One region of the Mesorhizobium sp. CNPSo 4661 genome, then DNA from elsewhere that is predicted to be linked to it. Evidence: predicted binding sites of a transcription regulator. Region 1 holds the regulator's gene; the other holds the start of a gene.

Region 1 (4,753 bases):
AAGGGGCTCTCCGGGGTGAACCTGGCCGTGTTCACGCAGATGACGCCGCCGCCCGGCGACGCCGGCGGCCTGCTCAACGCCATCTACGGCAGCATCGTCATGACCATCATCGGCATTATCGTCGGCACGCCGATCGGCGTGCTGGCCGGCACCTACATGGCCGAGTACGGGCGCTTCTCGAAGCTCACGACGATCGTGCGCTTCATCAACGACATCCTGCTGTCGGCGCCATCGATCATCATCGGCCTGTTCGTCTATGAGCTGATGGTACGGCCGATGGGGCACTTCTCGGCGATTGCCGGCGCCGTCGCGCTGTCGATCCTGGTGATCCCCGTCGTGGTGCGCACCACCGAGGACATGCTGAACCTCGTGCCCAACGCGCTGCGCGAAGCGGGCACCGCCATCGGCGCGCCGCGCTGGGTGGTGATCCGCTCGGTCGCCTATCGCGCGGCCCTGTCCGGCATCGTGACCGGCATCCTGCTGGCGATCGCCCGCATCTCCGGCGAAACCGCGCCGCTTCTCTTCACCGCGCTCAACAACCAGTTCTGGTCGAGCAATCTCAATGCCCCGATGGCCAGCCTGCCGGTGACCATCTTCCAGTTCGCCCTCAGCCCCTACGAGGAATGGCAGCAACTGGCCTGGACGGGCGCACTCATAATCACCCTTACGGTTCTCGGGCTGAGCATCATCGCCCGCAGCCTGACCGGACGCAGAGAGGACAGATGAAACCGATGTTGTCCACCGACCTGAACGTAGCCGACACGACCGTCGAGAAGGCCAAGATCGAGGTCAAGAACCTCAATTTCTACTATGGCCAATCGAAGGCGCTGAAGGACATCAACCTGTCCTTGCCGGAGCGCAGCGTGACCGCCTTCATCGGCCCGTCGGGCTGCGGGAAGTCGACGCTGCTGCGCGTGCTCAACCGCATCTACGAGCTCTATCCGAAGCAGAGCGCCGAGGGCCAGGTACTGCTCGACGGCAAGAACATCCTCGACCGCTCGCAGGACCTCAACCTGCTGCGCACCAAGATCGGCATGGTGTTCCAGAAGCCGACGCCGTTCCCGATGTCGATCTACGAGAACATCGCCTTCGGCGTCAGGCTGTATGAGAAGATCAGCAAGGCCGAGATGGACAGCCGCGTCGAGTCGGCGCTGAAGCGCGCCGCGCTGTGGAACGAGGTCAAGGACAAGCTCAACGCCAGCGGCCTCAGCCTTTCCGGCGGCCAACAGCAGCGCCTGTGCATCGCCCGCACCGTGGCGGTGAAGCCCGAGGTCATCCTGCTCGACGAGCCGGCCTCGGCGCTCGATCCGCTGTCGACCGCCAAGATCGAGGAACTGATCGACGAGTTGCAGGCCGACTATACGATCGTCATCGTCACCCACAACATGCAGCAGGCGGCGCGCGTGTCGAGGCAGACGGCGTTCATGTATCTGGGCGAGCTGGTGGAGTTCGACCGGACCGAGAAGATCTTCACCTCGCCCCGCGAAAAGCGCACGCAGGACTACATCACCGGCCGCTTCGGCTGAGTTCATACGAGGACATCATCATGGCCGAACATACCGTCGCCTCCTTCGACGAGGATCTGAGGCAGATCAGCCGGCTTATCAACGACATGGGCGATCTGGCCGGCTCCATGGTCGGCGGCGCGACCAGGGCCCTGCTCGAAACCGACAATGCGCTGGCGCAGCGCGTCGTCTCCGACGACGCCATCATGGACGCGCGCCAGCGCGAGCTTGACGACCGCGCCATCACGCTGATCGCCAAGCGGCAGCCGATGGCGGACGACCTGCGCAACGTTGTCGGCTCGATCCGCATGGCGGGCGATCTCGAACGCATCGGCGATCTTGCCAAGAACATCGCCAAGCGCGTTGGCGCGGTCGGCGTCAGCACCGCGCCGCGCGACCTCACGCATTCGATCGATTCCATGGCGCAGCTGGTGCTGATCCAGGTCCAGGCCGTGACCCAGGAATATATGGTGGGCGACGCCACTGCGCTGGCCAAGCTGCGCAACGACGACGAGCGCATCGACGTCAAATACACGTCCGTCTTCCGCGAGCTGTTGACCTACATGATGGAAGATCCGCGCAACATCACCGCTTGCACGCATCTTCTGTTCTGCGCCAAGAATCTCGAGCGCATCGGCGACCATGTGACCAACATCGCCGAGAACGCCTATTATGTGCTCACCGGTACGCAATTGCCCGCCAACCGTCCCAAGCAGGACGAGACGGCAATGTCGGCGCCGGCGGCCTGACGAGAAGGTTACCCCGATGATCGCGCCACGCATCATGGTGGTGGAGGATGAGGAGCCGCTGGGGGTGCTGCTCCGCTACAATCTCGAATCCGAGGGTTACCAGGTGGAAGTGGTGACCCGCGGCGACGAGGCCGAAATCCGCCTTCAGGAAAACGTTCCCGACCTGCTCGTGCTCGACTGGATGGTGCCGGCGGTTTCCGGCATCGAGCTCTGCCGGCGCCTCAGGATGCGGCCCGAGACCGAGCGGCTGCCGATCATCATGCTGACGGCGCGGGGCGAGGAAAGCGACCGCGTGCGCGGGCTCTCGACCGGCGCCGACGACTACCTGGTCAAGCCGTTCTCGACGCCGGAATTCATGGCGCGCGTCAAGGCGCTGCTGCGCCGCGCCAAGCCGGAGGTGCTGTCCAGCGTGCTCAAGGTCGGCGACATCGTGCTCGACCGCGAGTCGCATCGCGTCTACCGCAAGAAGAGCGAGATAAGGCTCGGCCCGACCGAGTTCCGCCTGCTCGAATTCATGATGCGGCATCCTGGCCGCGTGTTCTCGCGCAGCCAACTGCTCGACAATGTCTGGGGCGAGACGATCTATATCGACGAGCGCACGGTGGACGTCCATGTCGGCCGCTTGCGCAAGGCGGTCAACAACGGCCGCATGCCCGACGTCATCCGAACCATTCGCGGGGCGGGTTACGCGATCAGGGAGGATTAGGGATAGGGCGCGGAAGCGCTGACGGCTCCGCTCCCGGCATCTGCGATGGTGATTAGCCGAGACGCTTCTAGCGTCGTCATCCACGGGCGGAGCAAGGAGCGTAGCGACGCAGCGCAGACCCGAGGATCCATTCCGTGACTTCGACGTGCCGGGGCGGTGCAGAATTCTGCTCCGCTGCGCCTACGATCGAAGTAACGGCATGGATTCCAGGGTCTTCGCGACGGAGCTTCGCTCCTGCTTCGCCCTGGAATGACGAAGCTGCGGGGCCATCGCTAATCTCAAGCGTCTGCTGCTGTCCTCAGCGACCAGCGGTCACTTCAAAGCCGCTCAGGCCACGTTTTTTCCGCTGCCCGCTCTTGCCTGCATGCCCGGCGCGAAAATCTCCTGGTCGACGAAGGTCAGCGCGCGCATGGCGCAGCCTTCGCGGATCAGCGGCAGCTCGTTAGGCTCGGTGTCGAAGGAGATCGATTCCGAGTGCTGGCCGCCCGCGGTCTGGGCGATCGCCGCCCTTAGCGCCGGCTCGATCAGGTCGAAGGCGGCCGCGCTGACGCCGACCATGGCCACGGGCGCCGGGTCGATGAGGGCGAACAGGCTGCCGAGACCGAAACCAAGCGCCTCGCCGGCCCGACGGTAAGCCTCCCGCTCGGGGCCGTCCTTCTCGCGCGCCTTGGCGGCGAGGGCTCGCATGTCGGCGTCGCCGACGTCGACCGGCTCGGCGTCCTCGCTCATTTTCATGGCGCTGCGCCAGATCGCGTAATTGCCGGCATAGGCCTCGACGCAGCCGCGCCGGCCGCAGCGGCAAAGCGCGCCGCCCGGGCGGTGGATCATGTGGCCGAATTCGCCGCCCGAGGAATGCGTGCCGGTGAACAGCGCGCCCTTCAGCACCAGACCCATGCCGATGCCGTGCGACAGGAGGATGGCGATGAAGTCGTCGCGATAGCGCTCGGGGTCGCGCCATTGCAGCGCCACCGCCATCATGTTGCAGTCGTTCTCCATGGTGGCGGGGATGCCGAATTCCTGCTCGAGGATGTCGGCGAAAGGAATGCCGGTCAGCGGCGTTATCGGCGACCACAGCATGGCGCGTGCGTGGGAATCGGTGATGCCCTGGATGCCCATGGCGATGCGGGCGACGCTGCTCACCTCGAGGTCGGGATCCTGCAGTCGGCGCCGGACGATCGCCACGCATTCGCCGATCAAGTCGTCGCGGGGCATGACAAGCGTGTCCAAGCGCTGCTGCTCCTCGGCGACCACCTGGCCGGCATAATCGATCACGGCGACCGACAGGAAGTTCAGCGACAAGACCACGGTCAGCACCGCGGCGGCTTCAGGGTTCAGCGCCAGGCCGATCTGCGGCCGGCCGCGTTTCAGCGCCGTCGGCTCGCTGGCCTTGCTCTCGGTGAGAATGCCTTCCTGGATCAGATCGGCGGAGATCGCCGAAATGGTCGAGTGGCTGAGCCCGGTGGTGGCGGCAATCTCCGTGCGCGAAGGCTGGCCGGCGCGGCGCACGGCCGAAATCACCATGGCGCGGTTGCGCCGGCGCAAATCGTCGTGACGGATTCCGACCGACATGTCTTCGCACGTCCTCCCCGGTCATCGCGGCCTTGTGATGATGCCATGGCCTAGCGTTGACACGCCAGACGGTTCACCATTTGCGGAAACGGCGAACCGTCTGTCTTTTGTTCTGACGCAATTCCGGGCGGAAAACCGCTGCGCACTTTTCCTGGAATTGCTTCTGGATACTGGCAGAAGCCAAGGTCCATGTCATTATTTATTGCGGGTGTCGAAAAAAATGT
Region 2 (4,753 bases), on a different contig from region 1:
CTTCATCCTCTCGGTTCCCGTTTTCGCGGCTGACGGCACCCTTCGCGGCTCGGTCTCGGCGATCATGCTGACCTCGGCGTTGCGCAAGCTGCTGCCCAGCAGCGACTACGTCATCGTCAATTCCGACTATGGCTTCGAATCCGACCAGCACCGGCTTTCGACAGCCCTGGCGGCCGACACAAAATCGTTCACGGCGCCAGATTCCAAGCTGATCTATTCCGAAGTCATTCCGCTCTCGCTCAACGATCCCAGAAGCGCATGGCGGCTGTGGGCCGGCTTTCCCAACAGCCGGTTCGAAAGCGACGTCGATGTCCAGTCGGTGAAGCAATTCGAGCTGGCGGGCTACGCCGCCATTGCCGTCGTCACGCTGCTCGCCCTGGCGTGCTGGTATGCGATCGCGCGGAGCATGTCGATGCAGGCGGAGGCTGCCGAAACCCTGGAGCGGCGCGTGGAGGAACGCACCGCCGAGATACAGCATCTTGCGACACACGATATTCTTACCGGACTGCCCAATCGCGGCCTGCTGGCCGAGACGATGGACGAGGCGCTGCGGAGCTTGCGGGACGGCGAAAAGTTGGCGGTACACTGCATCGACCTCGACCGGTTCAAACCGGTGAACGACACGCTCGGCCATCCGGTGGGCGACGAGCTTCTCGTGGCCGTGGCCAAGCGCCTCAGGCAGCAGGCCGGCGAAACCGCGATGGTGGCGCGGGTCGGCGGCGACGAATTCATCGTCATTCAGTTGCTTTTTGACAGCGACGCGCAGGCCGGCGGGTTGGCCAGCCGGGCCATTCACGCGCTTTCGGCGGAATTCGTGATCCAGGGACACAAGATCGGCATCGGCGCCAGCGTCGGCATCGCTGTGTTTCCCGACGACGGCGACAGCTCGGAAATCCTCATCCGCAACGCCGACCTCGCGCTCTACAAGGCCAAGATGGAAGGCCGAGGCACCTGCCGGTCGTTCGAGCCGGGAATGGATGCGCGCCTGCAGGAGCGTCGCCTGCTCGAAGCGGAACTGGCGCTTGCCGTGGCGCAGGATCAGTTCGTGCTGCACTATCAGCCTCTGCACGACGCAAAGACCTCCAAGCTTACCGGCTTTGAAGCCCTCGTGCGATGGAACCATCCGCGGCTCGGCCTGCTGCCGCCGGGCGAATTCATCCAGCTCGCGGAGGAAACCGGGGTTATCGAAGGGCTTGGCGAGTGGATCATGCGGCAAGCCTGCGCAGACGCGGCCAGTTGGCCTCAGCCGGTCAAGATCGCCGTCAATCTCTCGCCGGCCCAGTTCAAGCAGCAGGGTCTGCCGCTTCAGGTTGCCTCGGCGCTCGCCACGTCCAATCTCTTGCCGTCACGGCTGGAGCTAGAGATCACAGAGTCAGTGCTGTTGGCCCACAATGAGCATACGATCCAAACGCTGCACGGCCTGCGCGACCTTGGCGTCAGCATCGCCATGGATGACTTCGGCACCGGCTACTCCTCGTTGAGCTACCTGCGGTCGTTTCCGTTCGACCGCATCAAGATCGATCGCAGCTTCGTCAGCCTGATGTGCGAGAGCAGCGAAAGCCGGGCTATCGTCAAGGCCGTCGCCGAACTCGGCAGCACGCTCGGCATGACGACCACGGCGGAGGGTGTCGAAACGCAAGACCAGTATCTGCTGGTCAGGGAGAACGGCTGCACGGATGTCCAGGGATGGCTGTTCGGGCGGCCTATGCCGGCCTCCCAGCTGCATGTGTTTTTCGAGCAGCACGCAGCCTTGACCGCATAGGCGGTTCAGCGGTCCGGCGCCAGGCCAACGAAATGGCCCGCCGAAGCGGGCCTTTTCTTTGGGTATTCAACGCCTACTTCGTCAGATCGAGCGCCGCCGTCAGATCGCCCATTGGCGGCTGGTCGTTGTTGCGCAGCGCCTTGTCGCGGGCGACGATGCCCGGCAGCACCGGCAGGTCGTAGCGGTTGGTGATGAAGCGCAGGATCGAGGTGGTGTCGTACTGCGTGTGGTCGACCATGCCCATCTTGGCATAGGGCGAGATGATGAAGGCCGGGATGCGGTTGCCCGGGCCCCAGCGATCGGCCTTGGGCGGCGCGACGTGGTCCCAGAAGCCGCCATTCTCGTCATAGGTGACGACGACCAGCATATGCGCCCATTGCGGGCTCTTTTCGAGATGCGCGACGAGGTCGGCCAGATGCTGGTCGCCAGAGGTCACATCGGCATAGCCGGCGTGCTCGTTGAGGTTGCCCTGCGGCTTGTAGAAGGTGACGGCCGGCAGCTTGCCGTCGTCGATCGCCTTGATGAACTCGACGCCGTCGAGGCCGCCATCCTTGATGTGCTCGGCGCGAGCGGGCGTGCCCGGCGCATAGGCCGCGAAATAGTTGAAGGGCTGGTGGTGGAACTGGAAATTCGGCACGGGCGTCGCGTTCTTGCCGTCGAGCGCCGCCTGCCAGGCGCCCGAATACCAGGCCCAGGAAATGCCCTTCAGCGACAGTAGGTCACCGATGGTGATCTCGTGCTGCGGCGGCAGCGTGGTCGGCTGCGCCGGATCGGCCAGCGCCTTGTCACCACCCTCCGCCGGCTTGTTGGCGCTCGGCTGGTAAGGCGGCTGCATGGTGTTGACGGCGTAGAAGTCGGGCGTGATGGCGCCGTCATTGGCGAATTTCGGCACGCCACCCAGCGCCGAGGCGGGCGAATTGTCGGCCGGCTTCAGCGTCACGCCATCCGGCTCGACGACGGCGATCTGGCCCTTCACCGGGCTGGTGTCGGCGTTCGGATAGTAAGGCGCGCAGGCGCAGGCGAGCATGAAGTGGTTGAGGAAGGAGCCGCCGAAGGCCCCCTGGAAGAAATTGTCGGCCAGCACGTATTTCTTGGCGATGTTCCACATCGGCAGGTTCGAGCCGTCGTAATGGCCCATGACCAGCGAGCCGGAATCGGCCCAGGCGACGAACTTGTCGTTCCGGCCGCCGTCGATCTGCATCTGCTCCTGGTAGAAGCGGTGCCAGAGGTCGTGCGTGACGACGTTGGTGCTTTCGTTGAAGCCCTTGGGGTCGTCGATCGCGAAAGCGGCATTGGGAAGATGCGCGCTCTGCGCTTCCGTCACCGCCGGGGTGACGCCCTTGCCGGTCAGTCCGCCCCATGCCGGCGGCAATTCCGAAAGCGGCTTGCCGTCGCGGTCGAGCTGGCGCGCCTGGTCGAGCGAGACATTGGCCAGGCCGTTGGCGCCGGGGAAGCCGCCATAGAGGTTATCGAAGCTGCGGTTCTCGGCGTAGATGACGACGACGGTGTCGATCTTGTCGTAGCCGGGAGGAGCCGCGTGGGCAGCAACGGAGAGCGATGCCAGCGCCGTGGAGGCGAGGCAGAGCGAGAGAAAGGACCGGGTCATCGGGAAATGCCTCGTGGCTTGGGAATGGCTGGAGGACGGCAATGCAGGCAAGCAGCCTGCATCTATGCCCAGCTACTTCGGCGCGTTGTCACCTTTGTGACAGTTCCGCCCCGGCCGAACACGGTTTCGTGAGCGAATACGCCGGTCATCAATCCGTTGCACTCGATCCTTACGTCGCGAACGAAATCTGGCGAAGGAAATCAGGGATGTCGCCACAGACGATGGGACGGAAAAATCACACGATCGCCCTTCTGACTGCCCTGACGGTCGGCTTGACCGCGCCTGCCAACACCGCGGAACCTTCCGGCGTCCATCCCGGCCCCATGTCGCGCCAGGACGCCTTTGCCCGCGCCGACGCGCTGACTGCGCTCGGGCGGCAGATGTTCTTCGACCCTTCGCTCTCGGCCTCGGGCAAGCAGGCCTGCTCGTCCTGCCACGATCCCAACCACGCCTTCGGACCGGCCTCGGCTTCGCCGGTCGAGATAGGCGGGGCAAAGCTCGACCAGCCGGGCGTCCGCACTGTCCCATCGCTGCGCTACCTGCAGGCGGCGCCGGCCTTCACCGAGCATTTTTACGACTCCGAGGACGAAGGCGACGAGAGCGTCGACAACGGCCCGACCGGCGGCCTGACCTGGGACGGTCGCGCCGACCACGGCAAGGACCAGGCGAGGATCCCGCTGCTGTCGCCCTTCGAGATGGGCAATAAGGATGAGGCCCAGGTGGTCGCCAGCCTGCGCAAGGCGCCCTATGCCGACGCCTTCAAGGCGGCGTTCGGCGCCGATGTCCTTGACCATCCGCAGGACGCTTTCGAGGCCGCGGTCGAAGCGCTCGGCACGTTCGAGCAGAGCAGCGCCGATTTCTATCCCTATTCCAGCCGCTACGACGCCTTCCTCGCCGGCAAGGCGCAGCTCTCGGCGCAGGAATTGCACGGCCGTATGCTGTTCGAGGACGGGGCGAAGGGCAATTGCGCGAGCTGCCATCTCAGTGAACCCGCCAATGACGGCGAGCCGCCGCAATTCACCGACTACGGCCTGATCGCGATTGGCGTGCCGCGCAACCCGGCGATCCCCGCCAATGCTGATCCCAATTACGTCGACCTTGGCCTGTGCGGTCCGCTGCGCACTGATTTCAAGGGACGCGCCGAATATTGCGGCCTGTTCAAGACGCCGACCCTGCGCAACGTGGCCTTGCGCAAAAGCTTCTTCCACAATGGCTATTTCCACTCCCTGCGCGAGGCGGTCGCCTTCTACGCCAGCCGCGACAGCGATCCGGCGCGCTGGTATCCGACGATGGCGGACGGCACGGTCGACAAATTCGACGACCTGCCAAAGGCTTACTGGCCGAACCTCAACACCGACCCGCCGTTCAACGGTAGAAAGCCCGGC

The links. Region 1 encodes PhoB, which activates phosphate uptake and scavenging genes when phosphate is short. Its sites were predicted from a motif close to TGTCATNNANCTGTCAT; they were not measured.
Region 2: AC0YKC_RS18705 (acid phosphatase) is a predicted target of PhoB. The motif match lies at 3,512-3,528, and genes of this name have one in related genera.

What each region holds. Positions count from the first base shown of each region.
Region 1 covers NZ_JBWGIO010000005.1:153,013-157,765, forward strand. Annotated here, with positions in the region: gene pstA (phosphate ABC transporter permease PstA) at 1-726, shown strand, start outside; gene pstB (phosphate ABC transporter ATP-binding protein PstB) at 723-1,526, shown strand; gene phoU (phosphate signaling complex protein PhoU) at 1,547-2,254, shown strand; gene phoB (phosphate regulon transcriptional regulator PhoB) at 2,271-2,960, shown strand; gene AC0YKC_RS09240 (ROK family protein) at 3,288-4,529, opposite strand.
Region 2 covers NZ_JBWGIO010000012.1:3,007-7,759, forward strand. Annotated here, with positions in the region: gene AC0YKC_RS18700 (putative bifunctional diguanylate cyclase/phosphodiesterase) at 413-1,762, shown strand; gene AC0YKC_RS18705 (acid phosphatase) at 1,836-3,368, opposite strand; gene AC0YKC_RS18710 (cytochrome-c peroxidase) at 3,575-4,753, shown strand, end outside.